2 regions of the Sporosarcina contaminans genome follow, and region 2 is predicted to be linked to the other one. Evidence: predicted binding sites of a transcription regulator. Region 2 holds the regulator's gene; the other holds the start of a gene.

Region 1 (16,455 bases), on a different contig from region 2:
CCTGAAACAACAGATCGCGTAAAGCTATTCGTCATCGATCAATTTTTTGACCAAAACGGCATCGTTTCCGTTCCACAAGGGACCATCATGAATCAAGGCTGCTCATAATTTTGATCATACGATTTAGGAACAAGGGGGTGAGGAAGTGAAGGGAATCCGAGGGAGATACGGACAAAATGCAATCTTACAAAAAGAACCTTTCATCCGCGGTCATCTATTAGAAATGCAATTGTTTAAGGAAGAGTCTTTTTATGATTTTTTCAGGAGATATGATCGTTTCATGATCAAACCGATTTTTGGTCCAGAAGAGATTGTAATTACTAAAATCGAGTGGGGAATATATGTTGAAACTTTGCAATTCCAGAAACAATTTGTGACAGTACAAGAAGCTTATCAGTATTTAATAGATAAAATGTTGCCGAAGAAGTTTTATATTTTGCAAGAAATACCTGCACTCTCAACGAAACCGTTTCGCAGCTTATTTACCTATCATCGGAAATCTGCTGTTGATTCTTGGAAGTTTGTTCAAAAAACAGCTGTTGATCATTCTTATTCTAAATCACTATTTAGTCTATTTCAGTTGCGAAAGCTCCATAGTCTTCTCTATTATACAGCAAATGCTATTGGCACATCTTTTCCTAATTGCCAAACCGTTGTTATAGATATTGTGCAAGACCGGTATGGCACGTTCTTTTTATATGACATCTCGCTACATGAAAGAAATAGTAAATGGAACCAATCGATTACATTATTGAAAAAGAGATCGATACGTCCGTTTATACCCGCAACAGATCTTTGCACCCCCTTTACACTTTTCAAATTCCTCAAAAACTATAACCAAATTATCCTTAAACCGATCGTCGGCCAACAAGGTAAAGGACTGTTGCTCGTTACGAAGAAAAATAACAGGACATTCGAATTGCGAATGCTGGATGAAACAATTGACGGATTAAATCTCGATCAATTGCTTACGTATCTGAACAATCATCATTTGTCACAAATGGAATACTTAGTCCAACAAGGAATTCCTCTTGTGACGATAGACGATTGCCCCTTTGACCTAAGAGTGATTACGCAGTTGGATCATCGGGATTGGGTAACATCCGGCATGCTTTGCAGAGTTGCGGTTGCAAATTATTTCATTACAAACCGGGCTCAAAAATTATTATCGTTGGAACAAGCTTTCAATGATGCAGGAATTCAAGCTGACATGCAAAGATGCACGGATATAATTGAAAATCTTTGCAATTATGTAGCACAGGAGCTTGCTTCGGAACAAAATGGATTAACGATTATCGGTTTTGATATTGGGATTGATCGTGACGGATATTTATGGGTAATCGAAGGGAATTATGCACCTTCTTTGTCCATGTTTTTCGGGTTCGAAAACAACGACATCCATAATAGGATTAAGCAGTTGATTCGACAAAATAAGAAAAACCGGATTTCGGCGAAAGGGGGGAACCGCAATGAAATCGATTGTGGTAAGTGAAATCCGAAAATTATTAGGAGGCCAAATCATTATCGGAAAAGAGGACTGGGAAGTACAGGATGCCATTTACTATAAAAGGCATGACCATAAAAGACGGAACTCTTTACTGTTTGTAAACCGAACAGACCCGATCGATTGGAAAGCAATTGATCAGAAAGGGCCTTCACTAGTCGTTACAGATAAAAAAGAGATTGATTTACCTCTATTAAATAAGACGACTGTGCTCCAAGTCCAAAGTCTCGTGCAATCGTATTGGAAGTTTATAACGTATTATCGAAATTTATTTGATATTCCTGTTGTAACGATAACGGGCACTTGCGGTAAAACGACAACTAAAGATATGATTCATCATATACTTTCGGAAGACCGGGTTGTTCATGCGTCTGTAAGCAGCCAAAACGAGCCGAGGCGGTCCTTTCCATATTTAATGGGCATTGATGAGCAGACTGAGGCAGCTATATTTGAGCATGGCCTTGGCAACTCTGGTAATATTGCCCACCAATGTATGATTTATCAGCCGACGATTGGCATTATAACGAATATCGGCGTACATCATTTAGATGGTTGTGTAGATATTGAAGGGTATCGGAAAGCGAAATCGGAAATTATTGATGGTGTTCGGAAAGGCGGAACGTTGATTTTGAATAGCAATGACGAAAATATTCAAAAGTTGAACAAACGCCATTTCGAAGGAAAAATCGTTTATTTTGGAACCGATCGGGATTCGGATTTCCGCGCTGCCAATATCCGGTATGCAGAAGGCGGCATGGCCTTTACAATGTACCATCAAAAAAAGGGTTATCGTGTGTTTATTCCTGGTTATGGAGAACACCAAGTGCTTAACGCATTATCCGCACTTGCAGCAGTAAATGAGATGGGTGTCAATCTGCATAAAGCGATTCGACGCCTGCAATCGTACAAAAACATGGGACGCCATTTAGAGTTTTCAAAAGGGGTAGGCGGCTGCACAGTCATTGACGACACATGGACGAACAACCCGACATCGATTGAAGCGGCACTGAGAGTCCTTGATGCTATCGGAAAAAACAAAAAGGTAATACTTATTTTAGGCGACATTAATCGGTTAGGAAATTTCGAACAAAAATATCACCAAGAAATCGGCAGTAAAATTGCCCAAAGAAACATCCATGCATTATTAACGATTGGCAAAAAAGCTCGTCAAATCGCGAAGCAAGCAAGTGCCGATGGCAGCAATGCAATTATTCGCATATATCAAGATGTAAACGGGGTAGAGGAGTTTTTATATCCTCAATTGGATGAGAAGACAATCGTGCTAATTAAGGGGCCAATGTCAAGCAGATCACTTATCGAGTTTGCCGAACGTTTAAAAAATGGCACTTTGGCGAGGGAATAAAGAAATATAAGAGAAGAATGGCTCATTATACATGAAAAAACTAAATTGGAACAATGCAATAGTACATGAGGAGAACTTATTATTAACCTAAATTTAGGGACACAATTCGCATAGGAAACGTGTCCCTAAATTAATTGTTGTTATCATTGTCCTTCTTTATATAAATACAATTGGCTAAATGTTGCGCTTATATTTTGTAAGAGTACCCTGTTTGTGTCACAAGGATTGCACTGTAAGCTGTAAAAATATCTTCGCAAATCAATGCCATGTTCTTATAGATAAAGTAAGTGAAGTCTGCCGATGTAAATGTTATGTTCGTTAGCATAGCTGAGTTTCACTTTATTTTCCAATACGTTTGCTCAGCTGAAGAATAGCACAAGCTGATAGTTCATTTATTGCCAGTCAATGATTAGTTGAACACACGCTTCGCTGTAATGAAATGCTCTTTGTAATAATCGACAAGCATGACACGAGTTATGACGCCCCCTGAATTCGGTAATATAATTCGCTGTTCACCTGCATAAATTCCAACCATTGATGGATTCTTTGATCCTTTTACACTATTAAAGAATATAAGGTCACCTTTCTTCAAATTGGAACGGGAAACTGTTGTACCTTTGCTTTGTAAGTCTTTCAAACTTGTCGCGTTAAGATTGACACCGTTGTTTTTATAAACATAGTTGACAAATCCTATGCTTGTAAACCTTTTTGCACTCACATTATTCGTTTTTCCGATGATCGCACTGTCTTTTAACTTATAAGACGATTCGACAATTTTATCACCTTTCGTTGCGGGAGTGGAAGACATCAAGCTTGGCAAAACTCTTCTTGCAGTCATATAATTCTCTTTGTAATATGGCTTGCTATTCATATCCGATATGACGATATTCTGTTTTGAATCAGCCATATGGATCACTTTATTGTTACCGATATACATAGCTACATGATCGGGATCCGTTCCAGTTTTTTTACTTTTGAAAAATACTAGATCTCCTTTTTGGAGCTGACTTTTCGCTACGTATTTCCCTTGCTTTAACATATAATCTTCGTTATATGTTGCAAGATCTACTCCACCTTTTTCAAAAACATACATAAGAAATGTTGCACAAGAAAATTTGTATGGATAAGTAGGTTTATACTCTGCTGTGCTATACGTAGATTTCCCAATCAAACTTTTTGCGATGCGAATTAATTCATCTGCTTTGGCATTTACAGTTTGGCTGTTCGATTGTGTAGCAGTAGCTGCTGAGACGCTATGTACAGGACCAATGGCAGGTATAGCAATTGAGCTGAGGCTGACACAAGTAATAAGTGCTGCTGATAAAAATTTTCTTTTCATAAATAACTCCTCCAAAAGATCATCTTATTGATTTAGCGACTGACTCGCTACTACGCATAAGGTATCATAGAAAACAACACTTTCAGTCGGAAGTATTTTCCTCTCTATTTTAGGATCAATAAGAATGATGGAATGGTGGGGGCTCGGATGCTTTCTTTACATTTATATTACAGGCATAAAAGAGGAAAATATTACAAAAGCGTAACGGATAATAACCGTTACGCTTTTTCGTAAGTATAGGTCAATTCATTTAATTGTTGGTCTATGTCAACATGTAAATCATGATCATCGAAAAACCAAAAGTCTCGATTTTCAACGTAAAAATGAATGCCTTCCATTTCTGTTTCCACAGCAATTTCATCCGGGTTCTCTTTCGTAATTCCGAGTGAAAATCCATCATGTAAGGGGCTTGAACCTCCATACCGGGCAAAGAATTTAATATAGTCTCCTTGCTCTGCTTCCATTTCTTCATGGAACCATTTCATTGCATCATCCGAAATAACGATTTTCATACAATCCCGCCTTTCTGTGATGCCTCTATTGTATTACATCCATTTCACTTTTGGCTCAGTTCCTGCTTTAATACGTGCAATATTGGCTCGATGCCTATAAAAAATAAAAATGGCCATGAATCCAACGATGATCATAAGATAGATATCACCGCTAATAACGAAATAAATAATACTATAAATAAAACCGACTACAGCTACGATCATTGAGGATAAAGAAACCATCTTAGTAAACTTCAGTGCTATCAAGAATACAAGTAGCACAACGATAAAAATTGGCCAATTATATCCTAATAAAACACCGCCTGAAGTCGCAACAGCTTTCCCTCCTTTAAAGTTCGCAAATAGAGGAAACATATGGCCGATTACGGCGAGCGCTCCTAACAAAAGTGGGTGAATCGTACCTGCAGCGAATAGTGGCAAAAGCGGTAAAAGGACCGCTGCCGTTCCTTTTAGAATATCAAGCAAAGTTACAACGATACCAGCTGTTTTACCTAAAACGCGGAACGTATTCGTAGCACCTAAGTTCCCACTGCCATGCTGGCGTACATCAGTTTTGTAAAAAATCTTTCCAACCCAAAGTGCAGAAGGGATGGAGCCAAGCAAATAGGCACATATAATAAGAATGATATTTTCCATGATGTTCCCCTTTACTATCATTATTAAGCAAATATTTTTCTCTCATACTGTGTGAGAGGAGTGTGGGCTACTGTTCTTAAGAGCTGTTCATTAACGCCTACTCTTTAAGAATGGTAAGCAAATTACGACTGTCAATGCAAACTTGCTTGGCCAATCGTATGTTGGATTTAGCCTACAAAATCACGAAATTTCGAAGTAGTAAACCGATCAAACCTGTTTCAAAATCCGCGCGCAAAACATAAACGCAAAATTGACATTAGTTGTCCTTTTAGTCTATCAGAACAGTAGAGCGCCGACAATATGAGGAATGGATTTATAAGAAAATGCATGCTTCTATTAAACGATATATGGGTAAAATTACAAACACAAATGCCTTATCTCATTGCATAATAGCGCTTTCTTATATACAATTAATTGAGCGACATACCCGGAACGTTGATTTGACAAGGTTTACGGGAAGCAGTACGATAGATTTAGTATAGAACATTCGTTTGATGGGGGTTGCGATTTGACGAAGAATGTATCAGTAACAGCATATAATGATGACTCCATTCAGGTCTTAGAAGGCCTTGATGCGGTTCGTAAACGACCGGGAATGTATATCGGTTCTACGGACTCTAGAGGACTTCATCATTTAGTGTATGAAATTGTTGACAATGCAGTTGACGAGGCATTATCAGGCTTCGGTTCGGAAGTGGATGTAACAATCCATATAGATGGCAGTATAAGTGTAAGGGATTACGGTCGCGGTATGCCTACAGGTATGCATAAGACCGGGAAACCGACAACCGAGGTTATCCTTACCGTCCTACATGCCGGAGGGAAATTTGGTCAAGGCGGCTATAAGACAAGTGGAGGGCTGCACGGCGTCGGTGCATCGGTTGTTAACGCTTTGTCCGAATGGTTGGAAGTGACGATTTTCCGTGATGGGAAAAAATATCGTCAACGCTTTGAACAAGGCGGCAAGCCTGTAACAACACTTGAAGAAATCGGAAATACAAGGGAAAAGGGGACGTTGATCCACTTTAAGCCTGATCCACTCATATTTTCAACGATTAAATACCAATATGAAACGTTATCGGAGCGATTAAGAGAATCTGCTTTCCTGTTGAAAGGTTTGAAAATCGTTTTAAAAGAAGAAGGTACTGATAAACATGACATTTTCCATTATGAAACGGGAATAGAAGCCTTCATTTCTTATTTGAATGAAGAAAAAGATGTCATGCATGATGTCGCTTATCTGGAAGGGGAAGCGGAAGGAATAGAAGTGGAGTTCGCATTTCAATTCACAGATGGCTATTCTGAAACGATTTTGTCTTTTGTAAACAATGTGCGTACAAAAGATGGTGGAACACATGAAACGGGAGCCAAAACAGCAATGACGCGCGTTTTTAATGAATATGCACGAAAAACGGGCTTATTGAAAGACAAGGATAAAAACTTGGATGGCTCGGATATACGAGAGGGTATTTCAGCAATTATTTCTGTGAGGATCCCGGAAGAAATTCTTCAATTTGAGGGACAGACAAAAGGAAAATTAGGTACAGGGGAAGCACGTACTGCGACTGACTCGATCATTTCCCAACAGTTGCTATATTTTCTTGAGGAAAACGCTGAATTGAGTGCTAATTTAATTCGAAAAGCGATACGTGCTCAACAGGCGAGAGAAGCAGCGCGAAAAGCAAGGGAAGATGCACGTTCAGGCAAAAAGCGGAAACGTTCAGACACGTTGTTGTCTGGAAAGCTTACACCTGCTCAATCAAGAAATGCTGCAAAAAATGAACTGTATTTAGTTGAAGGAGATTCTGCGGGAGGATCTGCTAAACAAGGCCGGGATCGGACATTCCAGGCTATTTTGCCATTGCGCGGTAAAGTGATTAATACCGAAAAGGCGAAATTGGAAGATATTATGAAAAATGAAGAAATCAATACGATTATTCATGCGATTGGCGGTGGAGTCGGTTCCGATTTTCAAATTGAAGATATCGCCTATGACAAAGTAGTCATTATGACGGATGCCGATACAGATGGGGCACATATTCAAGTGCTGCTCCTTACATTTTTTTACCGTTACATGAAGCCTTTAATCGAAGCCGGAAAGGTATATATCGCTTTACCGCCGCTTTACAAAGTGTCCAAAGGAACCGGCAAGAACGAACAAGTGGAATATGCGTGGACTGAAGCCGATCTTGACGAAGCAATTAAAAAAATTGGAAAAGGCTATATGCTGCAACGCTATAAAGGTCTTGGTGAAATGAATGCCGACCAACTATGGGATACGACAATGAATCCTGAAACGCGCACATTGATCCGAGTAACGATTGAAGACGGAGCGCAGTCCGAACGGCGTGTAACCACTTTAATGGGGGACAAAGTAGAGCCAAGAAGAAAATGGATTGAAAACAATGTTGACTTTGGAACAGAAGAACATAATATTTTAGAAAATGAATTTTTGCATGTCGAGGGGGACTTTGAATGACCTTATCAGAACGTTACCAAGATCTGCCCTTGGAAGAAGTAATCGGCGACCGTTTTGGACGCTATAGTAAATATATTATTCAAGATCGGGCGCTTCCTGATGCGAGGGATGGCTTAAAACCCGTACAACGGCGTATTTTGTATGCAATGTTCCACGAAGGCAATACACATGATAAAGCATTTAGGAAAGCGGCAAAAACAGTCGGAAATGTGATCGGTAATTACCATCCTCACGGAGATACATCCGTGTACGATGCAATGGTCCGAATGAGCCAGGACTGGAAATTGCGGCATTTAATGATTGAAATGCATGGCAATAATGGTTCCGTTGATGGTGATCCTGCAGCAGCAATGAGGTATACCGAAGCAAGGCTATCTGCAATTGCAGGTGAAATGTTGAGAGATATTAACAAAGAAACAGTTGAATTCATCCCGAATTTCGATGATACTGAACCGGAACCGACTGTACTTCCTTCGCGCTTCCCTAATTTGCTCGTCAATGGATCAACTGGGATTTCTGCAGGTTATGCAACGGATATCCCGCCGCATTCCTTACATGAAGTAATTGATGCCGTGCTCATGAGAATGGATAATCACAGTGTTACAGTCGATGAATTGATGACGGTTATAAAAGGTCCAGATTTTCCTACCGGAGCAACGATTCAAGGAATCGATGGCATTAAGACAGCCTATGAGACAGGGCGAGGAAAAATTATTGTTCGGTCCAAATCTGAAATCGAGCCTTTGAAAGCAGGGAAATCCCAAATTGTCATTACAGAAATTCCATACGATGTAAACAAAGCTAATTTGGTAAAAAAAATCGATGAACTTCGTTTAGACCGTAAAATGGATGGAATTGCAGATGTACGTGATGAATCGGATCGAACAGGTTTGCGCATCGTTATCGAATTGAAAAAAGACATGGATGGCCATGCAATTTTACAGTTTTTATTAAAAAACACGGATTTACAAGTTGCGTATAATTTCAATATGGTCGCGATTTCAAATCGCAGGCCGAAATTGATGTCGCTTCCGATGTTATTGGATGCTTATATAGACCATCAGAAGGAAGTTGTAACGAAGAGGTCGAAATACGATATAAGAAAAGCGAAAGACCGTCTACATATTGTTGAAGGCCTTATGAAAGCTTTATCGATCTTAGATGATGTCATTCGCACGATCCGAGCGTCCAAAGATAAAAGAGATGCCAAAAACAATATTATTAAAAAGTTTGACTTCACAGAAGTACAAGCGGAAGCAATCGTCTCCCTGCAACTATATCGGTTAACGAATACGGACATTACCGAACTGCAAAAAGAAGACGCGTCATTACGTAAACTAATCGCAGAGCTCGATGCCATTTTAAAAAGCGATAAAAAGCTTTCGAATGTTATTAAGAAAGAGCTTCTTGAAATTAGAAAACAGTTCGCCGAACCGAGACGATCGGTCATTGAGGAAAAGATTGAAAATATTAAAGTGGACCTTGATATTCTTGTTCCAAGTGAAGATGTTGTCGTATCAGTAACGAAAGACGGCTATGTAAAACGGACAAGTATCCGGTCATTCAGTGCGTCAAATGGCACTGGACAGGAAATGAAAGAATCCGATTATAGTCTCCTTGAATCGGTTATGAATACGCAGCATCATTTGCTCATTTTTACTTCACTCGGCAATTATGTCTATCAGCCGGTTCATGAATTGCCGGATATTCGTTGGCGTGACTTAGGGCAACATTTATCGAGCATAATTTCTCTTGATCAGAACGAAGAGATTGTAGCAGCAATCGGAGTAGAAAGCTTCGACCAGGAAGCTTCCATTTTGACGGCTTCAGATAGCGGCAATATTAAGCTGTCGAAGCTCTCTGATTTCCATGTTCAACGGTATTCAAGGACATTTAAAGCGATGAATTTGAAAAAAGGAGACCGGTTAGTGGATGCTCAGCTCGTGAAAGGTGAGGAAGACGTTATTTTATTCACAGAGCATGCATACGGGCTAAGGTTCTCCCTATCTGAGCTTACCGAAACGGGTGTCCGAACAGCAGGTGTCAAAGGTATTAACTTAAAAACAAATGATCGTCTCGTTGCAATGACTGTTATCCGAGATGAGACTGAATCGATATTGATTGCCACTCAACGTGGCGCTGCAAAGCGAATGGCGCTGAAAGAGATGGAGCCCGCCGCAAGAGCTCAGCGTGGCGTTGTCGTGTTGAAAGAATTAAAAACGAACCCTCATAGAATCATCGGTGTAGAACTTGTAAAACCGACTGATTCGGTCATTTTAAGCACGAAAAAAGACGATAAAGTACAAGTTGAAGTAAACACACTTAGATTAGTTGACCGATATTCTAATGGTAGCTTCCTTGTCGATGAAAATGATGCCGGACAAGTAGAAAAAATGTATAAAGAATTAAAAGCAGAAGTAAAATAGGGAATGAAGTCACGGGAAAGTTTCTCGTGACTTTTTTCGTTGCTTTCCGTATAATAGTTCGAAAAGCGAAGTAAATTAGGAATGAGGATGGGGTTATGTGGAAAAACCGGAATGTGTGGATCATTCTATCGGGTGAATTGATCGCCGGACTTGGATTATGGACCGGTATAATTGGCAACTTAGAGTTTTTACAGGAAAAGATCCCGTCAGATTTTGTAAAAGCACTCATATTAGCAATTGGGCTACTTGCAGGGATCATCGCCGGACCTTTAGCAGGGCGTATTATTGACCAATCCAGGAAGAAGACCGTATTGCTCTTGGCTGGCCTTGGAAGGCTGCTAAGCGTTGCATTTATGCTAATCGCAATTGCAACAGATTCAGTTTGGTGGATGATGGGGTTCGTTATCGCTATACAATTATCAGCTACTTTCTATTTTCCAGCACTGCAATCAACAATTCCGCTCGTCGTTAAAGATGATCAGCTGCTTGCGATGAATGGCTTGCATATGAATATCGCAACGATTGCAAGGGTAGCAGGGACGGCATTAGCCGGTGTTATGTTAGTCTATTGGTCTTTATCATCTCTCTATTGGATTTCTGCAGTCGCCTACGCAGTGCTGCTCATCTTTACGATGATGCTGCGTATAGACGAAACGAGAGATGAAGATGTTCGAAACAAGGGCAATAAAGAAAAAAATAACTTTAAAGATATGTTTCCTGTGTTGAAATCGTATCCCGCAGTTAGCATGACATTAATTATGACGATGATTCCTTTATTATTTTTAGGCTCTTTTAATTTAATTGTTATTAATCTAAGCGAAATCCAGCAATCTTCAACGATAAAAGGCCTTGTTTATGCAGTGGAAGGGATCGCCTTCATGGTCGGTTCTTTTGCAATAAAATATGTTACAAGAAAATGGAAAACAACATTTATCTTATTTTTCTTCGCTACAATGGTAGGTATCGCAGAATTCTTGCTTGTTTTTGCAGAAAATTTGATTTTATCTTTAAGCGCTTTCGCTTTTTTAGGCTTTGCATTAGGCTGTTTTTTCCCAACAGCAATGGTAATTTTTCAGAAACAAATGCCAAAAGCATACCATGGACGTTTTTTCTCTTTCAGAAATATGCTGGAAAGAGTCATGTTCCAAGTTGTGCTGCTAAGTGCAGGGGCATTTTTGGATATTGTAGGGTTGCAAACGATGGTCGTTATATTCGGATTCATTAGTTTAAGTTTAACAGCGATTTTTTTCCTGCAAATGAAACGCAGGAATATTATATTAGAACAGCAAGTAAAGCCGTCGGTAGTTAAGACGGTTTAATAACTAAATATATGAAAAAGCGTAAGATGGAATGGCAGATGTCCGTTCCATCTTACGCTTTTTCTTTTCTGATTGGACATTTCTTGTAATGATTTTAGTCTTCGATCCATAAAGATAGTCGACAGAAGGCAGGGAAAAGATAGGGAATTTGGGCGAGACATACGCAAGTGAGAAATAAAGTGGTTTCTTCTTTGCATGGTACATAATGTGGATTTAACAGTGGAGTTGACTCAAAAAAATATTTTCATGCTTTAAATAGAAACACCCTACATTGGCAAATATATATTACTTCGGACAATATTCATGATCAAATACAGGAGTCGTATTTTTCAGAAGTGTGTTACAATAGTTATTATAAGCCAGTTGTTTTCAATGTATAAGTTTTATGAATAAAGTTAATTTCTTCATAACCTTTACGTCCAGCGAACGGCCTCGATCATTCGCAACAGTTGTTCGAAAATCGGCCAGATGGATGATAATCGTTCAGTGTTTTTTACTAGGAATGTATTCAAATAATAGTACTGGGAGGTAAAAATGGACCATGAAGAAAAGAAGAACACTAATTATATAAATTTAAATAATCAAAAAGTATATTTCAACATTGTCGGGAATGGTGAGCCTATTGTCTTCCTCCATGGCGGACCAGGAAGCCAACATCAATTCTTTTTGCCTCACGTTTTACCTTTATCTAAAAACTATAAATTGATTTTTTATGATCAAACGGGTTGTGGTCAATCAGAAACAGAAAAATCCGGCCAGTACTCCATGAGTATGGAAGTAGAAGTTTTAGAATTGTTAAGGAAAAAACTATGTTTAACTAAAATGAACTTATTCGGAGAATCGTGGGGGTCTATGCTTGCATTACTTTATGCCACTACATATCCAGAGCGAGTCAATGGGCTATTTTTAACTGCTGCAATAGGTGTTACGGCTCAAGGGTATAAAAGCTTTCAAAAAGAACTTATGAAAAGACTTTCTCTCAAGGATAAAATTAGGCTATTTATATTTTCATTTAAAAAAGTGAATAAAGATAATGAAAGAGTCTTGGAAGTTTTAGACCCCTACTATGTATTCTCAAAAGAAAGTTTACAAAAGAAAAAGGTTTTTAAAATGAACAAGGTAGTAAAAAAAAAAATCATAGATGATATAGTAAAAAACTATGATTTAACCGATAAACTTTTTAAACTGGATCAAATCCCAGATATGGTTGCACAAGGAAGTCATGACATTTTAGATCCCTCTAAAATTAAACAACTTTTAATAGATTATATACCGCATGCAATATTAGTTGAAATCAACAATGCCGGTCATTGGACAGTAGTTGAAAAACCACAGGAAATTATTTCAATTGCAAAAGATTTCTTCAGCTCATCTAATTGCTAACGTTTTTTACGTCAATTTTTTTTTATGGGGGACTAATGAAAAGTGATGTGGGTATCTCTGAAAAAGCTGCACATTAGGGGGGATATTTAATGATCGTTAAACTGTCTAAAGAAGATTATTATAAAGTTAATAAATTATTGGTTACTCCGCAAGAAAAAAATGAAAATGTATTAAATGCAGTTATTAGCGGTATGAATCAAGGCGTAGTATATGTTGATCAAATAGAGGAGCCTCATACTGCTATTGTATACGCGGTAGGCTTGGGATACTATCTGCTCGGCGATCCAGAGAATGGGTTATTTAACAGCTACCTTGGTAATTTAATTTCCACACAATTAAAGCAAGAAAGTCTGGATTCATGTGGAGGAGTTTGGTTTATCGGCAATATCTTTAATGAATCTTGGAAAAAGACTTTGCAAAAAGTGGTATGGGCGTAAATATTATGTTGGGTATAACGTCTATTACGAATTGGTTACGGAGCGTTTCAAAAAAGGATTGGAGCAACCAGGTCATATACTTGATGAAGACCTTGCCATGGTAAGGATTACTAAGGAATTGATTAATGCTGACGAGAGGCTAAGGGAAGAGTTAAAAGAGTATTGGTCCTCGGCGGAATCTTTTACTCAACATGGATTAGGATATGCTATTTTAAAAAATGGCAAGGTAATAAGTACATGTTACTCATGTTGTGTTAACGGAGACCGCCATGAAGCATATATAGCAACATTTGATCAAAATATGCGAAATTGTGGTTTGGCAACGATATTAGGACAACAATACATAAAGGAATGCTTAGAAAGAGGGTATGGTGTGTATTGGACAACTGATGAATCAAACGAGCCGTCCAAAAGAGTGGCTGAAAATTAGGATTTGATTATTCTAACCGATTGATGTCGTTCGAATTTGAGTTTTGATAAAACAACAACAAGGACTTGATGAGCGATACACAAGGAAGGTGGAGCCAAAGTGACTTGTTTACAAGCTGGATATGGACTTGATGGAGATGGATACATCATCAGCGATGTTCATATAGACAAAATCCATTCTATTTTTCTCCCTCTCATACATGATTCAATCAAGGAAATAGGATTGCTGTTTCCAAATCAACTGCATAGTGTCTATGTATATGGCAGCGTTGCAAGAGGTGAAGCAATTATAAATAAGCTGATTAATGGGAAAGGGAGAAATGAATATCTATGAATAGTTATTCCGAAATATTTAACGAAATAGTTGATATTGTTCACTCTGACTATGCTGGTTATGAAGAAAAACAAGATTGGGATGAACCTGAATATTATCGTGAAGAAATTAAGAAATTAGAGGGCCAACAGGAATTAACACCACAGAAATTTACTGAAATCGTTGATGACTATCTCATTAGTTTTCAAGATCGTCATATGTATTTTAATTTTGAAGGATCAGACAACGTAAAAACTATCACCCGTGGTTTTCGAACAAGAAGATATAAGGATGTCCTTTATGTTATAGAGACATTCGAAGAAAATCGATTTCCAAAAGGATCAAAAATTGTCGCAATTGACGATCGAACAATTAATCAAGTAATAGCTTCGAATCCGAGTTCATTAAGAGGAGCTAGTGCAGAACGTGAAGATTGGTCGCATATCATTAATAAATCATCATTTGTTACAATTGAAAACGAAAATGGAGAGCATATTAAATTTGGTTTGAAAGATTACGAACCAGTTTCTAAAAAGAAAGAGCATACACTAGAAGTAATAAACGAAGGAACTTTAGTCATCACTTTGCCGAGTTTTGCTGATGTGGACAGTACCTTGGATTTTGTGAAAAATCAAGATGCTAAAATAAAAAAATGTACAAATCTAATTATCGATGTAAGAAATAATAATGGTGGAAATGGACAAGCCATTTCAACGTTAGTTCCATATATTTTCCCAAGCGATGAACACCCAAGTACTGAAGGTGAATTAAGGGAGTTCAATTATACCAATCGAAATTCTGATTTATTTATTCAATTATGTCAGAATTTTAGAAAGGATATAAAAGATCAAGAGACATTAGATGTCCTTGATTTTGCGGAAGAACAATGTAAGAAGTACCGCGGTCAAGGTTTTGTTGCATTAGATTTTTCCGACTCGTTGAAGGATAAAGCATCTAAGTTCGAAGGAACTGATTTTCCTAAAAAAGTAGTTGTTATGACTGACGTTTATTGTGCTAGTGCAGCTGAATACTTCGTAGAGATGAGTATGTCGTCTTCTAAAGTAACCGTAATTGGACGGTCCACTATGGGGGTGAATGATTATAGCGATTTAGTTATCAAAAAGTGGGCCGATATGTTTTCACTTTATTATCCAATATCACGCCGTGTACAAAAAACTTTAAATCATCCATTACACGGTAAAGGGATTCAACCCGATCGTTATATACCTTGGACTCCTGAGCATATCTATAAAGATATAGACCTTTTATATGCATTGGAAATATTAAAAGAAGAAGTTAATATATAAGGAATTATTATTTAAACAAGAAAATGACACTTACCAAATGAGGTGTTTGATTTAAATTTTTAGTATTACATTAACGGACGTGATTGCTGAAGATCAAAAGCCAAATTCCTACTGAAAATAGGGTGGGATTTGGCTTTTGATCATCTGAATAATAACGCTTATCCCATTGGGGTTTAAGTAATAAAAACAAAAACTATCTTAATCACAGTTACAGAAGTGGGGCATTCTAAGATTATTGATCAATCCGTTCCTAATGTGATTGGGGATAATGATGCCTTATGGGACACTGGAATATGAAACTAATCAAGTATAATGTATAAATGCAGCATTAATAAAAATCCTAATTGGTAAATGAATTGGGTAATTCAACTCGATATATAGATCGGACTAAACTAATAGTCCAAACTTTCATGTCCAAATAGTTCGGACTTTGGTGTCCTTGTACAATAAAAAACCCTTTTTATCTCACTGTCTTAAGTATACTTATCATTGATACGTAACTCTCTATAATATATATTATGACGGGGGCGTTCTTTAAAAGAGTTTTTTTATTTACTCCTCTATTCTATATCTATAGTTTCTATCCTTACTTTCCTCTACATTAATGTATTGCACACTATACTCGATAAGATCGTTTATATATAGTTTCTGTTCCTTCGCTTTTTCCTTAATTGCTGATAGTAGTTCTTTGTCATATGTCGTTTTGTATTGAACTCGATCTTTCGGTCTCAAATCTTTATTAAATGAAATAACATCTTGTTTTAATACGTGTAGCAATCCGCTTTCTAATAAATAATTGACATGCGTATCATTATCTTCAGCAATCCTTTGTAAATCATCTAAAATTGCTTTGCTAATGTTTGTTCTGAATTTTACTCGATCTGTGTCGGTTGTTTGCTGCAGTTTACCGTCAATAATTTTCCACATAGTAAAACACTCCTTCAAAAATGATATTTATCTCCAATATACATTGCATAAGCATACAATTCCTTAAGTAAGATTAGTGTT
Region 2 (16,455 bases):
TGAAGAATGATTACCCGGTACAACATTGTGACAGGCAATTATTGATTAGAACAATTAGCAAGCATTTGTTGAAACACTTACAAACTGCGTTATCTCAATATTATTGCCTTGTCCAATTATTTTTTCTTACCTGCATTCTCACTTACTTTGTTCATTTGCGCCATCATTTGGTTAATCTTCTTTTGTGAAGGTTTTTGTCCCATTTGCATCATCATCATACGTAACATTTGTTCATTGATCGGTGGGTTTTCCTTCAAATATTTCATCATATATTGACGTGCGATGAAAAATCCAAGGGCCACACCAGCGATTAACGCGACGACGGCAATGAGGATTACCCAAATCGTGCTCATCCGTTATACCTCCTTCACTACCGTTATTCGAGATTACTCTACCATGTTGGATTATACAACAAAGCGGCGCCATATAGCAATGTCTGGGTATTTTAATTTTTTGATCTGCTGACGTTTTAGCTGTATTTCTTATACTATAATAAGAAAAGTAGAATTATTTATTGATTTTTAAGGGGGACTACAATATGGAGATGGAAATTAGCCTTAGACCTTTACAGATAAATGATTTCGATGACGTCCTTAAATGGTCTAAAGATGATGGTTTTTGCATGGCAAACGGCTGGGAGAAAAATAGGGACAGAGATGAGCTTTATCAATGGTGGCAAAAATGTGTAAACAATAAAGCTCATAATTTTATAAGACTTGGGATAGAGTTTGAAGGCAAGTTAATCGGTTATGCAGATTTAGCATGCATTAAGGGAAATTCCGCTGAAATCGGCATCGCAATTGGGAATCGTTCCTTATGGGGAAATGGAATCGGATCTGCTTCATTATTGCGAGTGATTGACTATGCGGCAAATACACTTGGAATTGATATTTTTACAGCCGAAACACATGAGGGGAATGTACGTTCGCGAAAAATGTTAGAGAAAACTGGATTTATCGAGCGCAGCAAAATTGGCAATGAAATTTATATGGGACAAGCAAACCAATTGATTCAATATGAACTGATTCGGTATTAAAAATAAAGAGACCCCTTTTCCTTTCCTGGGTCTCTTCATACCATTAAAATACAATAGTCCTTTCGGTCATTAAATGATAATCTTGCTTCACCGGTTTCAACCATCCCCACTCTCCTTGTTCATCCATGACTGCAAAGAAACGATCATCAGACCCGGATAAGGCGACGAAGAGATCGAGGTCTAACATGCGTGAACCGTCACAATATGCTAACAGTGAATATGGAGAAATAGAGATGTGGATCGAACCTTTCATAGGATGGGATAAGCGGTATTCTCCTTCATCGCTTTCCACAGTTGTAAAACTCTTTCCTAAGTTTTTCAAAATGGCTTGGTCAATTGCAGCTTCTTCAATTTCATCACATAAAAATTGCACTTCTTGTAAAGGCCGCTCATGGGCATCATCTTTCAATAAATCATATAATAGTCCCTCTCTACCGAGAATGAATGATTGGTACCGTTTTTTCACTTTGTAAATCCCATATGATCGCATGATCGTCACCTCCTTTTCTATTAGTCTACCCTAAATGTAATAAAAATATTGTCATATTACGAAAAAGATAGACACTTTTATTGTCGGAATGGTGGAAACATTGAAGTATCTTTTATTGATGAGCTCATAAAAGACAATAGAACCGCATATGCCCAAAAACTACCGCAAAAAAACAAATTTATAAGCATAAGCAACTCCCTATAACTCATAAATTGAAAAAGATTTTTTCATGAACCAAAAAACCACTTTGGAAATTGTTTTTTTCCAAAGTGGCCTCACAATCATTTATTTAACATTGTTTTTACTTTATTCATTACATTGTCTACAGTAAAGCCATACTCGGCAATCACTTTCGCTCCAGGGGCACTTGCACCAAATTGGTCGATGCCCATTGCCTCTCCTTCATCACCGATATATTTATGCCATCCTAGCGTTGAACCCATTTCAATGGATAGACGTTTTTTCACCGCTTTCGGTAATACGGACTCTTTGTACTGGTCATCTTGTTTATCGAATAAGTCCCAAGATGGCATAGAGACGACTGCAACGTCTATTCCTTCCGATAGAAGTTGCTTTTGTGCATCAACGGCTAAATTCACTTCTGAACCTGTCGCGATTAAAATCGCCTCAGCAACTTCACCTTTAGCTGGAGAAACAGTATAGGCGCCTTTACGAACTCCCTCTTTAGCTAATTCGCCTGTTGTCGGCAAGACTTGTAAGTTTTGGCGTGAAAGCACCAATACAGTCGGCCTATCTTTCGATTGAACAGCAATTTCCCAAGCGGCAGATGTCTCATTGCCATCCGCTGGTCTTATGACTGTCAACATAGGCATTGCACGCAATGAAGATAAATGCTCAATTGGCTCGTGAGTCGGTCCATCTTCGCCAACAGCAATGCTATCATGCGTAAATACATACGTCACTGGAAGTTCCATCAAAGCAGATAGTCTGATTGCAGGTCGGACGTAATCGCTGAACACGAAGAACGTACCGCCGAAAACATTCAATCCACCGTGGAGTGCCATACCGTTCAACGCTGTCCCCATTGCAAATTCACGAACACCGAACCATATATTGCGGCCTTCAGGGTTACCTGGAAGGAAATCTCCAGCACCTTTAATTGTCGTTTTGTTTGAGCCCGCTAAGTCAGCACTTCCTCCAAAAAGCGATGGAACCGTTTTGGCGATCGCATTGATTGCATCTCCTGAAGCGGAGCGCGTAGCAATCGATGCACCAGCTTCATACGTCGGCAGATTTGACAAGTTTTCAGTAAGTTCGTTATTGATGGCTGCATTGAGCTGTGAAAATAGTTCAGGATGCGCTTCTGCGTATCGGTCAAATAGGTCATTCCATTCCTTCTCCGATTTGACACCTAACTCCTCAATCGATTTCTTGAACGTGCTGTATACGTCTTCCGGCACGTGGAAATCCTCTTCGAAAGTCCATTTGTAATATTCTTTCGTCAATTTCATTTCATCTTCGCCAAGCGGCATACCGTGAGCATCCGCTTTGCCGGATCTGTTCGGAGATCCATAGCCGATGACAGTTTTCACTTCGATAATCGTTGGGCCGCCTTCATTAGTTTTGGCTTCATCGATTGCTTTCGAAATTTGGCCAACATTATTTCCATCTTCTACGCGAATATAATTCCAGCCGTAAGACTCAAAACGTTTTTGAATATTTTCTGTGAAAGCCATATTCAAATCGCCATCAAGAGAAATATCATTGCTGTCATATAGGACGATCAACTTATTCAACTGTAGATGGCCAGCTAAAGAAATTGCTTCGGCTGCTACGCCTTCCATTAAATCGCCGTCTCCACAAAGCGCATAAGTGTAATGGTCGATCACAGGGAAATCCGGACGATTGTATGTTGCAGACAAATGTTTTTCTGCCATAGCCATTCCTACAGCCATGCCAATTCCTTGTCCTAATGGGCCAGTTGTTGCTTCAACGCCGACCGTATAGCCATACTCCGGATGTCCGGGTGTTTTAGAACCCCATTGTCTGAAGTTCTTGATTTCTTCCATTGGCAGGTCATAGCCGCTCAAGTGAAGCAAGCTGTATAGCAACATGGATCCATGTCCAGCAGAAAGAACAAATCTGTCCCGATTGAACCATTTCGGGTTGGATGGGTTATGGTGCATATGTTTTGTCCACAGCGTATACGCCATCGGAGCTGCACCCATCGGCAATCCAGGGTGACCTGAATTTGCTTTTTCAATTGCATCGATCGATAATGTTCGAATCGTATTAATCGCTAACTGTTCAATTTGTTCCGTCATTCTGAACATCCTTTCCCGTAACTTTCTCTAATAGTGAATAAATCGTATCCTATAATAGTGTAGTCAATATAGACAAGAATTACAATCCGCATCTCGGATATCATAAATGTCCCGCTCAATCAATTCAAATATTTTTTATTCTTTGCCTCTTTAACTTTTTGAGGTGTAACATCATTTCCTTGTGGGTCAAGCACTTTAACATTCTCAATTGTATTTCTCATAGAGGAACGGAATGATTCCAAATATTCTTTTCGTAATTTTGTTTGCTCTTTTGCTTCTTCGATTGACAATCCTATCGTTTTAGACTTTTTGGAAAGCTCATTGATACGGTTGATTTTATCTTGCGATAGCATAGTATTCCTCCAATTGTAATAAAACTTCATTTTTAGAACAAAAATTGCACAACAATTGCATTCAATTGTAGAATGCGAAGAGTTCTGTATATAACACATTGCTTACTTCCAAGAGCACTATCTGATGGAAAAACGCTTTTACACTGAAACTCTACTATAGAAGGTATACAAAAAGAGCAGGAAGTGCAACCATTCAGCCTTCCTGCTCCATTTCATATTCTTTATAACGTCTATGTACAGTCGCTTTACTTATATGATGACCTAAACCTTTTAAAACGCTTGTAATTTCTTCATATGTGAGCCCTTTTTTACGCAATGAAACAATTTCTTCGATTGGCACTTCTATTCTTTCTCTTCCATCCATATTACCTTTGTTTTTTAAATTGTTTTCAGGTCTATAGCCTTCGCGCACTGCCCGTTTCATTCCTCTTCTAATTTTCGCGTTATGCAGTTTACGCTGATATTCCTCAACGATCGCCAATATTTCCAACAGCATTGTATCCATTTCGTTTAAAGCAATATTGCCGCTATCATGATTGGTAATAATCGATATGTTCGTTTTCGATAGCAAATGCAAAATGGCCACTCTCGCGTTCCCTCTACCTAATCTTGTTTCATCTTGTATTAAAACTGCGTCAATATTTTCAGTTTTGATGTAATCGAGCAGATCAAGTAATCCTTCTCGCTCAATATCATAACCGCTATGCTTGTCAGAAAATGTTTTCAAATGATGATACCCTAACTTCTGAGCAAGCGCTATAAGCTCTTCTTCCTGCCTTCTTAACGAAGGTTCCTGCGTGTTTTTTTCTGTACTGACTCTACAGTAAATGACACAATTTTTCATCGTTCCTCACCCGCCAATACTATAGCATTGGCATCGTAATTTGCATAGACTGGCAGCTTGAGCGTTTCTCCTGATTTAATCGTTGTTGAACTTAAATCGTTCATGTCTATTACTTTTCGTATCCATTGACGAGGCTCTTCATGTTCGGAAAAATGTTCGGCAAGCCCCCATAACGTATCCCCTTCGGAAATTGTAATTTCTACGAAGTCATTCGGTTGTGAATGCTTCATAACCCAAAAGAGAGTAAATGTAGAGCAGAGCAACATCATGAACAATATGTATCCGTATTTTTGTATGAACTTCATAAAAACCCCTCCAAGAATGTCTGTTCGGAATATTTGTTCCCATTATAGAACAGGCATTCCTATAAGTCAACAGTTTTTCTCGAACCTCTGTTTGCAAACCACTCGAACACCTGTTATACTCTTTTTAAGGAATAATCACGAATGTGGTTAAGAAACCACAAACTTCCTAAGACAACTTTTAATCGAGGGGTGAGAAAGATGAAAAAAATATCGAAAAGACAACAAGATATATTGACATTCATAAAAGAAGAAGTAAGGCAAAAAGGGTATCCCCCGTCCGTCCGTGAAATAGGAGAAGCAGTAGGACTAGCTTCAAGCTCTACAGTCCATGGACATTTAGCTCGCTTGGAAAGTAAAGGGTATATTCGTAGAGACCCTACAAAACCAAGAGCAATAGAAGTGTTAGACCCTGAAGGTCATGATGCACTCAAAGCGGGAGTTCTGCACGTTCCGCTTGTAGGGAAAGTAACCGCCGGCCTTCCAATCACTGCAATTGAAAATATCGAAGAGTATTTCCCGCTACCAGAAACTTACGGAACTTCTGATGACCACCTTTTCATGCTTGAAATAATGGGAGAAAGTATGATTGATGCAGGTATTTTGAACGGAGATTACGTCATCGTCAAACAACAACATACTGCCAATAATGGGGAGATTGTCGTTGCAATGACTGAAGAGGATGAAGCGACAGTAAAGCGATTCTTTAAAGAAAAAAACTATTTTAGATTGCAACCTGAAAACGAATCTATGGAACCAATTATCGTAGACAACGTTTCCATCTTAGGAAAAGTTGTTGGCGTATACCGACATATTCATTAATGTCTAGCTGCTTTCAACTGAACTTATCCATACATCTAAAGGGAGTGACACACGATTTCGTGACACTCCCTTTTGTTTAGAATTTTTCAAGAAAAATATTCGAATCTTGTCTGAAAACCTTTTAAAGTTCTTATTTATCAATCAAAGCCTAAGAGAACATTCTAAAAAAAGAGTAAAGGAGAATTTAATGAGTAAAAATCGAAATGTTGTATTATTTATTGCTTCAAGTTTGGATGGATATATTGCTACTGAGGATGAGTCTCTAGAGTGGCTTTTTAATGTCGAAGGTGAAGGTGATAATGGAATTTCAGAATTTTACGACACTGTGGATACCATTTTAATGGGGAAAAGAACATATGATTGGATAATAAAGGAAAATCCAGGGGAGTTTCCATATAAGAACAAAGAATGCTACGTATTTTCAAGATCTATAATAGAAAATACGGAAGATGTAAAATTTGTAAATGGTAATATAAATCGTTTTGTCAACAAACTAAAAAGCCAAGAGGGAAAAAACATTTGGATTGTTGGTGGCGGAGAATTGTTGCTTTCCTTTATAGAGGAAATGTTAGTTGATGAAATGATTATAACAGTTGCCCCAACGATACTTGGCAAAGGAATTCCCCTATTCAGAGAAGGAAATCAACAATTAAATCTCTCTTTAAAAGGAATGCGGAGATTCAATCAATTTGCTGAACTCCGGTACAAAGTAATCAAATAAGGGCGCTTTAAAAAAAGAGAAACCTCGTAGTTGAGTGTTTCTCTTTTTAACGCGAGTTAAAGCTTTAATAATTAATAATATTATTTCACCATTTGAGATTTCAATAGTTGTTCCATAGAAGACATAACTGCCGCTTTTACGTGTTCATATGTCAAACCGCCTTGCACATATGCAGTATAAGGTGGTCGGATCGGTCCGTCTGCTGTCAATTCGATACTCGATCCTTGTATGAATGTTCCAGCAGCCATGATTACATCATCGGAATAGCCAGGCATATAGGATGGTTCAGGTGCATAATGCGCATTGATCGGAGAGTTTTCTTGAATCGTCTGGCAAAACGCTATCATCTGTTCAGCATTGCTGAAATTGACAGATTGAATCAAATCGGTGCGGAGATCTGCATAGTGCGGTGTCGTATTGAAGCCATAGCTTTCCAGTAAAGCAGCTGTAAATACTGCACCTTTCACCGACTGACTTACGACATGAGGAGCTAAGAAAAACCCTTGATACATTTCAAGAAGCGTATCCAATGAAGCCCCCGCTTCCGAACCAATTCCCGGAGATGTCAATCGATATGCACACTTCTGAATCAAATCCGAACGCCCTGCGATATAACCTCCCGTACGTACTAACCCGCCGCCAGGATTCTTAATAAGAGATCCGGCCATAATATCAGCACCTACTTCTATCGGCTCTTTTGTTTCCACAAATTCACCATAGCAATTGTCCACAAAAACGATTAGATCCTCATTGATCTCTTTAATGAACCTTACCATTTCCTCAATTTCTTCCACATGGAAAGAAGGTCGATCCGAGTACCCTTTCGATCGTTGAATGCCGATCATTTTAGTACGTTGATTCACATGTTTTGAAACTTCTTCAAAATTGACAGAACCATCCTCCTTCAAATCAATATGTTTATACGTAATGCCATAATCATGCAATGATCCTGTATCCTCACCGTTTCCTGTAACGATCGCTTCTAAAGTGTCGTATGGCTTACCTGTAATATATAGCAGCTCATCTCCTGGACGCAATAACCCAAAAAGACTTAACGAAATGGCATGCGTCCCTGAAATAATTTGGTTCCTAACTAAACATGCTTCCGCTCCGAACACGTCAGCATATACTTGTTCTAAGACATCCCTACCGCTATCATCATACCCATATCCTGTTGATCCTGTGAGATGAAAATCACTCACCTTATTTTTCCGGAAAGCGGATAATACCTTTCTCTGATTATAAAATGCAATCTCTTCGATACGCTTAAAATAGGGAGCAATTTTTTCTTCTACTTCCGAAGCCCGTAATGTCAGTTGCTCGCTATATTGAAATAGTTTCATCCGTAATTCCTCTTTCTTTTTATAGTCACCCTATTATCTTATCATAATAAATGGCGTTTGAAGCTCACAAAACAAAGAAGAGACTAACGTATTCGCCATTCATTTGCTACAATAATAGATGCTCTCAGAAAGGAGGCAGTTGTTTGGCTTGGGAAGTTTTTAGTTTCATCGGAACAGCAGCCTTTGCAATATCGGGCGCCCTCATAGCACTTGAAGAACAATATGATTTATTTGGCGTATATATTTTAGGGATGGTGACAGCGTTTGGCGGCGGTGCAATACGGAATGTCTTAATTGGCGCCCCCGTCTCTGTACTATGGGATCAAAATTTCCTATTTATTGTGGCGACCATTTCAATCCTTATCATTTTCTTTTTTTCGAAAATGCTATTAACTCATTGGAACAGATGGGGGACATATTTTGACGCTGTTGGGCTTGCAGCATTTGCAATTCAAGGTGCAATGTTAGCAGTCAAATATGAAAAATCATTGTTTGCTATTATGGTTGCAGCAGTATTGACAGGTGCTGGCGGCGGTGTCGTTAGAGATGTGTTAGCTGGTAGAAAACCGCTAATTTTCCAAAAGGATATTTATGCAGTATGGGCTGCAGTGGCCGGGCTTCTCGTCGGTCTCGGTTTACATAAGATAGATATCGCCTTATATATATTATTGATCGTAACAACAATGTTACGAATGCTTTCCTATCGTTTCCATTGGCGATTACCACAAGGGCCAAAATAATAAAGGCCGTATCAAGTCTCATAAAAGACTTGAATGCGGCCTTTCCTCATTACGCCTCGTCCTTCAACGTGACAGGTTTTGCTGGTACATACGTTGAAATCGCATGCTTATAAATCAATTGCTGCTTGCCATCCGACTCTAACAGGACGGTATAATTGTCATACGACTTAATGAGCCCTTTCAATTGGAATCCATTCAATAAAAAAACTGTAACAAACGTATTGTTCTTTCTTAATGAATTCAAAAAAACTTCTTGCATGTTTCCTTGTGCCATACACCCCATCCTCCTGTAGCTTCTATATTCTTTTGCTCTTTATCTATTATTCGAGATGTTCTGATCAAAATCCTTCAATATTGATAAAATTCCATTAATAATTATTTCACGATCTGTCAATGCATCAAACCAATGCACATCCAATTTATTTCGAAAATAGGTCATTTGCCTTTTTGCATAATTGCGGGTATTCTTTTTAATCAACGCCACTGCCTCATCAATTGTTAAAGTTCCTTCAAAATATTGATGAAGCTCCTTATAGCCAATTGCTTTGACAGATTGCACATTCCGGACACCGGCATCCCATAAACCCTTCGCTTCCTCCAATAAACCTTTTTCCATCATCGCATCGACCCGGCGATCAATTCTTTCATAAAGAAGTGCCCTCTCCAAATCAAGACCTACGATAAAGTGTTCATAGATTGGTATCTGACCTTTGCCATCCTCATGAGCATTTTTCGTTTTTCCAGTCACTTCGATGATTTCCAACGCCCTAATTAGACGCCTATGATTATTCGGATGGATCTTTTCAGCGCTTTTCGGGTCAGCCTCCTGCAATTTCTCATATAACGCCTCTGGACCATTCTCAATTAGTTGACGTTCCAGATTCAAACGAACTTCTTCATCTGATGCTTGTTCAGTAAACCGGAAATCATAGAGGACAGACTGTATATATAAACCTGTTCCTCCGACGATGATCGGTATTTTGCCTTTCACATGAATTGCATCGATTGCAGACCTTACATTCTCTTGATATTCCGCAACCGAAAAAGCCTCTGTCGCCTCTTTTATATCGAAAAGATAATGTGGAACCCCCTGTTTTTCTTCTTCAGTTATTTTAGCGGTGCCGATATTCAGTCCTTTATAGACTTGCATAGCATCTCCATTAATGATTTCTCCGCCAATTCTCTTAGACAAGTCAACGCTCAATGCCGTTTTCCCAGATGCTGTCGGACCGACTATGGCGATGACGAAAGGTGATGTAGTCATTTTCTCTCTATCCATTTCTTAGTAAACTCAAAAACTTCTTGCCGATTCGTTTCGTGCAGCATTTCATGACGCCCTCCAGCATAAAGCATGACAGTGACATCCTTCAATCCTGCTTGATCATATTGATCCGCTACTTTGTATATCCCTTTGCCAAATCCTCCTACAGGATCATCTTCTCCTGATAATAAAAGAATCGGCAAGTCTTTTGGCATATACTCTATATTTTTCATCATATGGATTGTGCCAATTCCTTCAAATAGATTGATGAAAAATTGCGTCGTTGGCACGAAGCCGCAAAGCGGGTCTTCAATATATTTTCCGATGGACGCCTTATCTCTTGATAGCCAATCAAATGGTGTTTCAGCATTTTTAACAGTCTTGCTATAATTGCCAAAGACGAGCGAATTCAATAGTACATCAGGCTTGTCTGCACCACTCATTTTCCTTCTCAACATCGCTAGCGCTTTTCCTGCTTTACGGCTCCATTTTGGATCATTTCCAGTGCCCGAGCAAATAAGCATATCCAACTTATCTCCGAATAATTGTGCATAGCGGCGAGCAATGAATGACCCCATACTATGGCCGAATAAAATAAATCGGTTTGCAGGGATGATTGTTTTAAAATGCTCAATAATTTCATTTCCATCTTCTACAATACGATCAAACCCTATGTTATCGCCAAAATGCCCCAAATTTCCAGCTTTTAATGCGGTTTGTCCATGGCCTCTATGATCATGTCCTGAAACTGCATAACCGTTTGAGCATAAATATTCCATGAATGGCTCATAACGGCCGATATGTTCTGCCATACCGTGAAAAATATGCACATGTCCGATTAGCTCTTTTTTCGGTTTCATCCAAACAGCATGAATGGTGCAGCCATCTGACATTCGTATATTGACTTCATTCAATCGACCGCTCATTCCTTCCCTTCTGCTATTTGGATTTGGAGATCCAATTCAGTTGCATAGCGCTTCTTTTCTTCTTCAGAGTAAGAAAGAAGATTTGCCATATAATTGATAACAGCCTCTTTATATTGCTTTACATGATCAATTTCAAAATATAATGCACCTTTTCGGCGAATGAGGTAGTCTGCTGGTGTTACAACCGCTTCATAGTGGATTCCATACATAATTTCCGCTCTCCATGAAAGTGGCAAATCAGATTTTTCCACGGATAGGGCATGTGCATAGTTAAATAAAATATCAACGTTCGTACCATAAGTAGATGAAAGCTTTCGACCTTCCTCTTTCGACAGTGAAAAAAGTCCGGCCTCATTCGTTTTACTATCCAAGAAACTTTGGAAATGTTCCTCATTGTCAAACTCTCCACCCGATAACCGTAATTGCTCTGTCACACACGGGTTAAATGATTGCGATGGAAAACGATCGACAATACGGTCAACAACATGCTCAGCCATTTTTCGATAGCCTGTCAGTTTCCCCCCGGCAATTGTAAGAAGACCTGTATCCGCTTCCCAAATTTCATCTTTTCTTGAGATTTCGGAAGCATCTTTTCCTTCTTCATAGATTAGCGGCCTAACTCCCGCCCATGTCGACTCTACATCTTCTCTCTTCACTATCGTCGAAGGGAACATATAACGCAATGCTTCCAGCAAATAGTCAATATCCTCGGAAGTTGCAACCGGCCGTGCAGGATCGCCATCATAAAAAGTGTCAGTTGTTCCGATATAGGCCTTTTTCCCTCTTGGAATGGCGAAGATCATCCTACCATCAGGCGCATCGAAATAGACTGCTTGACGCAAAGGGAATTTTATCCGATCAATAACGATATGAACACCTTTCGTCAAACGCAAAGTTTTGTCGTTGGACATTTCGTCTTTTTTCCGTACTTCATCTACCCATGGGCCAGAAGCATTGACGACAACTGTCGCATCAATTGAAAACATTTCGCCATTCAGCATATCCTTTACAAGCGCACCAACAACCTTGCCGTTATAATAGTTGAATTGCTCCATCTTCGCGTAATTTAAACAGAGTGCCCCTTTTTGAACGGCTTTCTTCATTGTTTCAATTGTTAAACGTGCGTCATCTGTTCTATACTCCACATAATGCCCGCCGCCTAATAAGCCTTCTCTTTTCAATAACGGCTCCATTTCAAGTGTTTCCTCAGCAGTCAACATTTCACGACGTTCTTCTTTTCTCACACCAGCCAACTTATCGTAAACAAATAACCCGGCAGCTGTCGTCAATTTTCCGAAAGTGCCTCCTTTATGAAAAGGGAGCAGCATGCGTTCAGGTTCAGTTACATGTAGTGCGTTATGATAAACAATATCCCGTTCCTTGCCGGTTTCGGATACAATTTTCAATTCGAACTGCTTCAAGTACCGCAATCCTCCGTGAACTAATTTCGTCGATCGGCTGGAAGTGCCTGCTGCGAAATCTTGCATATCAATTAAAGCGACGGACAGCCCTCTCGTAACGGCATCCAGTGCAATTCCTGCCCCGGTAATTCCTCCACCGATCACCAATAGATCAAATTGGTAGTCGCGCATAAATTGTTTTACTTTTGGCCTTGTAATTGATGACAACATTGTACGCCCTCCTTCTAATCCATTTTAAAGACACGCGCCGCTTCCACTGCTTTTTTCCAACCTGCATAAAGTCCATCCCTTACACTGCAATCCATCGAAGGAGAGTATGTTTTTTCCTTGGACCATAATGCTTGGATTTCTTCCAACGAACTATAGAAATTCGTAGCAAGGCCAGCTAAATAGGCAGCTCCTAAAGCCGTCGTTTCCAAATAAGCGGATTGCTCCACATCAATTTGCAATAGATCGCTTTGAAATTGCATAAGAAAGGAGTTGGCAACCGCGCCACCATCAACTCGTAACACTTCAATTTTCTTTCCTGCATCCTTTTCCATCGTCATTAATACATCTTTCGACTGGTATGCCAAGGATTCTAATGTCGCACGAATGAAATGCTCTTTCTTCGTACCGCGGGTCAATCCGAAAACCGCTCCTCGTGTATCGGAATCCCAATAAGGGGTTCCAAGACCGACAAAAGCTGGGACGACATAAACACCATCAGTTGATGGAATGCGTTCCGCATACATTTCTGAGTCTTTAGCATGCTGCAACATTCGCATACCATCTCGTAACCATTGAATTGCTGAGCCCGCGATGAACACACTACCTTCCAATGCGTAAGTTACTTTCCCATTTAAACCGTAGGCTATCGTTGTCAATAAACCATTTTCAGATTGAATAGGTTGCTCCCCTGTATTCATTAACATGAAGCAGCCTGTTCCATAAGTATTTTTAGCCATACCCTCTTGAAAACATGCTTGGCCGAATAATGCGCATTGCTGATCCCCCGCCGCACCAGCAATTGGAACCGATGCACCAAAAAATACTGACGGATCGGTATGGGCATAAACTTCGGATGACATGCGGACTTCGGGAAGCATGCCCATCGGTATAGACAGCAAATCACAAAGCTCCTTATCCCATTTCAACTCATGGATATTAAATAGCATTGTCCTCGAAGCATTGGAATAATCCGTTACATGGACTTTGCCATTCGATAATTTCCATATTAAAAACGAGTCGATCGTTCCAAAAAGCAAATCGCCTTTTTCAGCTTTTTCTTTCGCGCCTTCCACATGGCTGAGGATCCATTTTAATTTAGTTGCTGAGAAGTATGGATCAAGTTGCAATCCTGTTTTATTGCGTATTGTTTCTTCATGCCCGCCATCTCGCAATTCATCGACGATTTGCTGTGTTTGCCTTGACTGCCAAACGATCGCGTGATAGACCGGCTGCCCTGTACGCTTATCCCAAACGACCGTCGTTTCTCGCTGATTAGTAATGCCGATGCCTGCAATGTCCTCAGGCTGGTAGCCTCCTTCTGTCAATACGGAAGCAATAACAGACAGTACTGATCCCCAAATTTCATTGGCGTTATGTTCAACCCAGCCAGGCTTCGGAAATAATTGAGTAAATTCTCGTTGTGAAGTTCGGACCATTTTTCCTTCTTTATCAAAAAGGATTGCTCTTGTGCTTGTCGTTCCTTGGTCAATCGATAGAATAAATTTCCCCACTCCATCTTCACTCCCTATCCTTTTGCGTTTACATAACGCGTTTAAACATCTTTTCAATTTCATATGTTGAAAAATGAATGAGTACAGGTCTGCCATGTGGACATGTATACGGGTTTTCAGCTTTGGATAAATCCGACAACAGCCTTTCCATATCGGCAATCGTTAAATAGTGATTCGCTTTGATGGACTTTTTGCAGCTCATCATAATTGCTGTCTCTTCCCGGAGTTTCCCAATATCGATTTTCTTTACATCCAACACTTGCTCGACCAATTCTTCAATAATTGCAGTTTCTTCTCCTTTTGGGAACCAAACAGGATGCTCCTTCACCGTATACGAAGAAGGGCCGAACTCTTCCAAATAAACTCCTACATCATTCAACTTTTCCATATTCTCTTCAATTATCGCTTTGTCATTTCCTGCATAATGGAAAATAAGAGGCATCATTAGCATTTGACGTTCACTCTCATCCGCTTTACCCAATTTATCTCTGAAATATTCATATTTTATCCGCTCTTGTGCAGCGTGTTGATCGATCATATAAAAACCATCTTCATTTTGTGCAATAATATACGTTCCATGGACTTGTCCGACTGGAACTAAAGAAGGAAAATCATTTGCTGCTTCTTCTTCAATTTCTTCCTGCACAATTTCTATTGGTTCTTTCTCTTCATATACATATTCCGGCTGCACTTGCTGCGGTTCTTCTTGAATAACCGGTTCTACATTGTTGTACATACGCTCATCCAATTTCTTTTCCGCTTGAACGATTAGTGCTTCATTCTTTTCCTGCGGTTTTGGAGCTGCGCTTCTGAATGTGTTTGATGGTGCTGTTTGTTTCATTTCGTTCCATATCGTTCTTTGCTCGGACATTATTTTTGGTGCAGGTTCTCGCTTTATTGCATCAGGAATAATGACCGTTTTTTTAATCGCCTCGTTGACAGCCGTTTTAATGAGATTCAGCAACTCCCCCTCTTTACTCATTCGAATATGTTGTTTTGCAGGGTGAACATTGACATCTGTTAAAAAAGGATCTGCCGTTACGTTAATGACGGATATGGGGTATCTGCCGATTGGCAAATACGTATGCATGCCATCTAACACAGCTTGATTGACAGCATAGCTTTTCACCCATCTGCCATTCACAATTAGTGTAATGTAGTTTTTGGATGCCCTTGTCATTTCCGGCAATGTAATGAAGCCATCTATTGCATAATCGGCATTCTCTCCTTGGAATGGGACCATTTTACGAGCAACCGCCATTCCATATATATCCGATAGTACTCGACGCTGATCGCCTGTACCGGCAGTTTGCAAGATGACTTGATCATGATGGGATAATTTAAAGGCGATATGCGGATGGCTAAGGGCCAATCGGTTTACGATATCTATCGAATGACCTAATTCGGTTTGAATCGTTTTCATATATTTTAGCCTTGCAGGAGTATTATAGAATAGCTGTGAAATTGTCATATCAGTGCCTTTCCTAAAAGCGGCATGTTCTTGCTTTGTCACCGCTCCTCCGTCAATTTGGACCCGCGTCCCTTCGTGTTCTCCATCTGACGTCCACAATTCCACTTTTGAAACGGAGGCGATACTCGCTAACGCTTCTCCGCGAAAACCTAACGTGCGGATTCTGAAAAGATCATGTTCATTTGATAGCTTGCTCGTTGCATGGCGTTCAAAGGCACGTGTTGCGTCTGTTTTCGACATTCCTTTTCCATTGTCCGTAACTCTGATCGAGGTTAGTCCTGCTTCTTTCAGCGATATTTCGATCGATGTGCTCTCCGCATCAATCGAATTCTCTATTAACTCCTTTACGATGGAAGCAGGTCTTTCCACTACTTCTCCTGCCGCTATTTTATTGGATAGCGCATCGTCCATTACGGAAATGACATCCATTGAAATACCTCCTTCCCCGAATTATTATTTTACTTCTTGTTTATCTTTCAGTTTCATTTTCCAGTTATAAATGGTTTGCATTGCTTGCATTGGAGTCATATTCATTAAATCAATTTGTTCGATTTCATTGATGACTTCCAATTGCGTTTCAGATGGTTCTACTATTTGTTCTTGTCCGTCAAAAAATGATAATTGCTCGGCACCGTGGTCTGACATCACTTCTAATTCTTTACTTTCGAATGTAACGAGCAGTCGTTTTGCCCGCTCGATAATCGGTTGCGGCAAGTTGG

The links. The regulator LexA, encoded in region 2, represses DNA repair genes until DNA is damaged. The targets are predictions, from matches to a motif close to CGAACATATGTTCG.
Region 1: a site for LexA is predicted at 5,835-5,848, ahead of parE (DNA topoisomerase IV subunit B). Genes of this name have one in related genera too.

What each region holds. Positions count from the first base shown of each region.
Region 1 is NZ_JBHTLT010000003.1:3,468-19,922, forward strand. Features, by position in the region: gene ACFQ38_RS00760 (hypothetical protein) at 1-108, shown strand, start outside; gene ACFQ38_RS00765 (YheC/YheD family protein) at 146-1,492, shown strand; gene ACFQ38_RS00770 (UDP-N-acetylmuramoyl-tripeptide--D-alanyl-D-alanine ligase) at 1,470-2,867, shown strand; gene ACFQ38_RS00775 (C40 family peptidase) at 3,277-4,206, opposite strand; gene ACFQ38_RS00780 (HesB/YadR/YfhF family protein) at 4,425-4,718, opposite strand; gene plsY (glycerol-3-phosphate 1-O-acyltransferase PlsY) at 4,752-5,354, opposite strand; gene parE (DNA topoisomerase IV subunit B) at 5,863-7,833, shown strand; gene parC (DNA topoisomerase IV subunit A) at 7,830-10,259, shown strand; gene ACFQ38_RS00800 (MFS transporter) at 10,355-11,578, shown strand; gene ACFQ38_RS00805 (alpha/beta fold hydrolase) at 12,113-12,961, shown strand; gene ACFQ38_RS00810 (GNAT family protein) at 13,051-13,398, shown strand; gene ACFQ38_RS00815 (GNAT family N-acetyltransferase) at 13,355-13,828, shown strand; gene ACFQ38_RS00820 (hypothetical protein) at 13,928-14,161, shown strand; gene ACFQ38_RS00825 (S41 family peptidase) at 14,158-15,447, shown strand; gene ACFQ38_RS00830 (rRNA methyltransferase) at 16,000-16,374, opposite strand.
Region 2 is NZ_JBHTLT010000016.1:202,930-219,384, reverse strand. Features, by position in the region: gene ACFQ38_RS03715 (YneF family protein) at 117-353, opposite strand; gene ACFQ38_RS03710 (GNAT family N-acetyltransferase) at 539-1,036, shown strand; gene sirA (sporulation inhibitor of replication protein SirA) at 1,080-1,526, opposite strand; gene tkt (transketolase) at 1,808-3,811, opposite strand; gene ACFQ38_RS03695 (DUF896 domain-containing protein) at 3,931-4,164, opposite strand; gene ACFQ38_RS03690 (YneB family resolvase-like protein) at 4,358-5,008, opposite strand; gene yneA (cell division suppressor protein YneA) at 5,005-5,313, opposite strand; gene lexA (transcriptional repressor LexA) at 5,512-6,132, shown strand; gene ACFQ38_RS03675 (dihydrofolate reductase family protein) at 6,320-6,853, shown strand; gene ACFQ38_RS03670 (methionine gamma-lyase family protein) at 6,934-8,196, opposite strand; gene ACFQ38_RS03665 (trimeric intracellular cation channel family protein) at 8,340-8,936, shown strand; gene hfq (RNA chaperone Hfq) at 8,986-9,210, opposite strand; gene miaA (tRNA (adenosine(37)-N6)-dimethylallyltransferase MiaA) at 9,250-10,200, opposite strand; gene ACFQ38_RS03650 (alpha/beta fold hydrolase) at 10,197-11,123, opposite strand; gene ACFQ38_RS03645 (glycerol-3-phosphate dehydrogenase/oxidase) at 11,120-12,754, opposite strand; gene glpK (glycerol kinase GlpK) at 12,769-14,265, opposite strand; gene mutL (DNA mismatch repair endonuclease MutL) at 14,294-16,165, opposite strand; gene mutS (DNA mismatch repair protein MutS) at 16,190-16,455, opposite strand, start outside.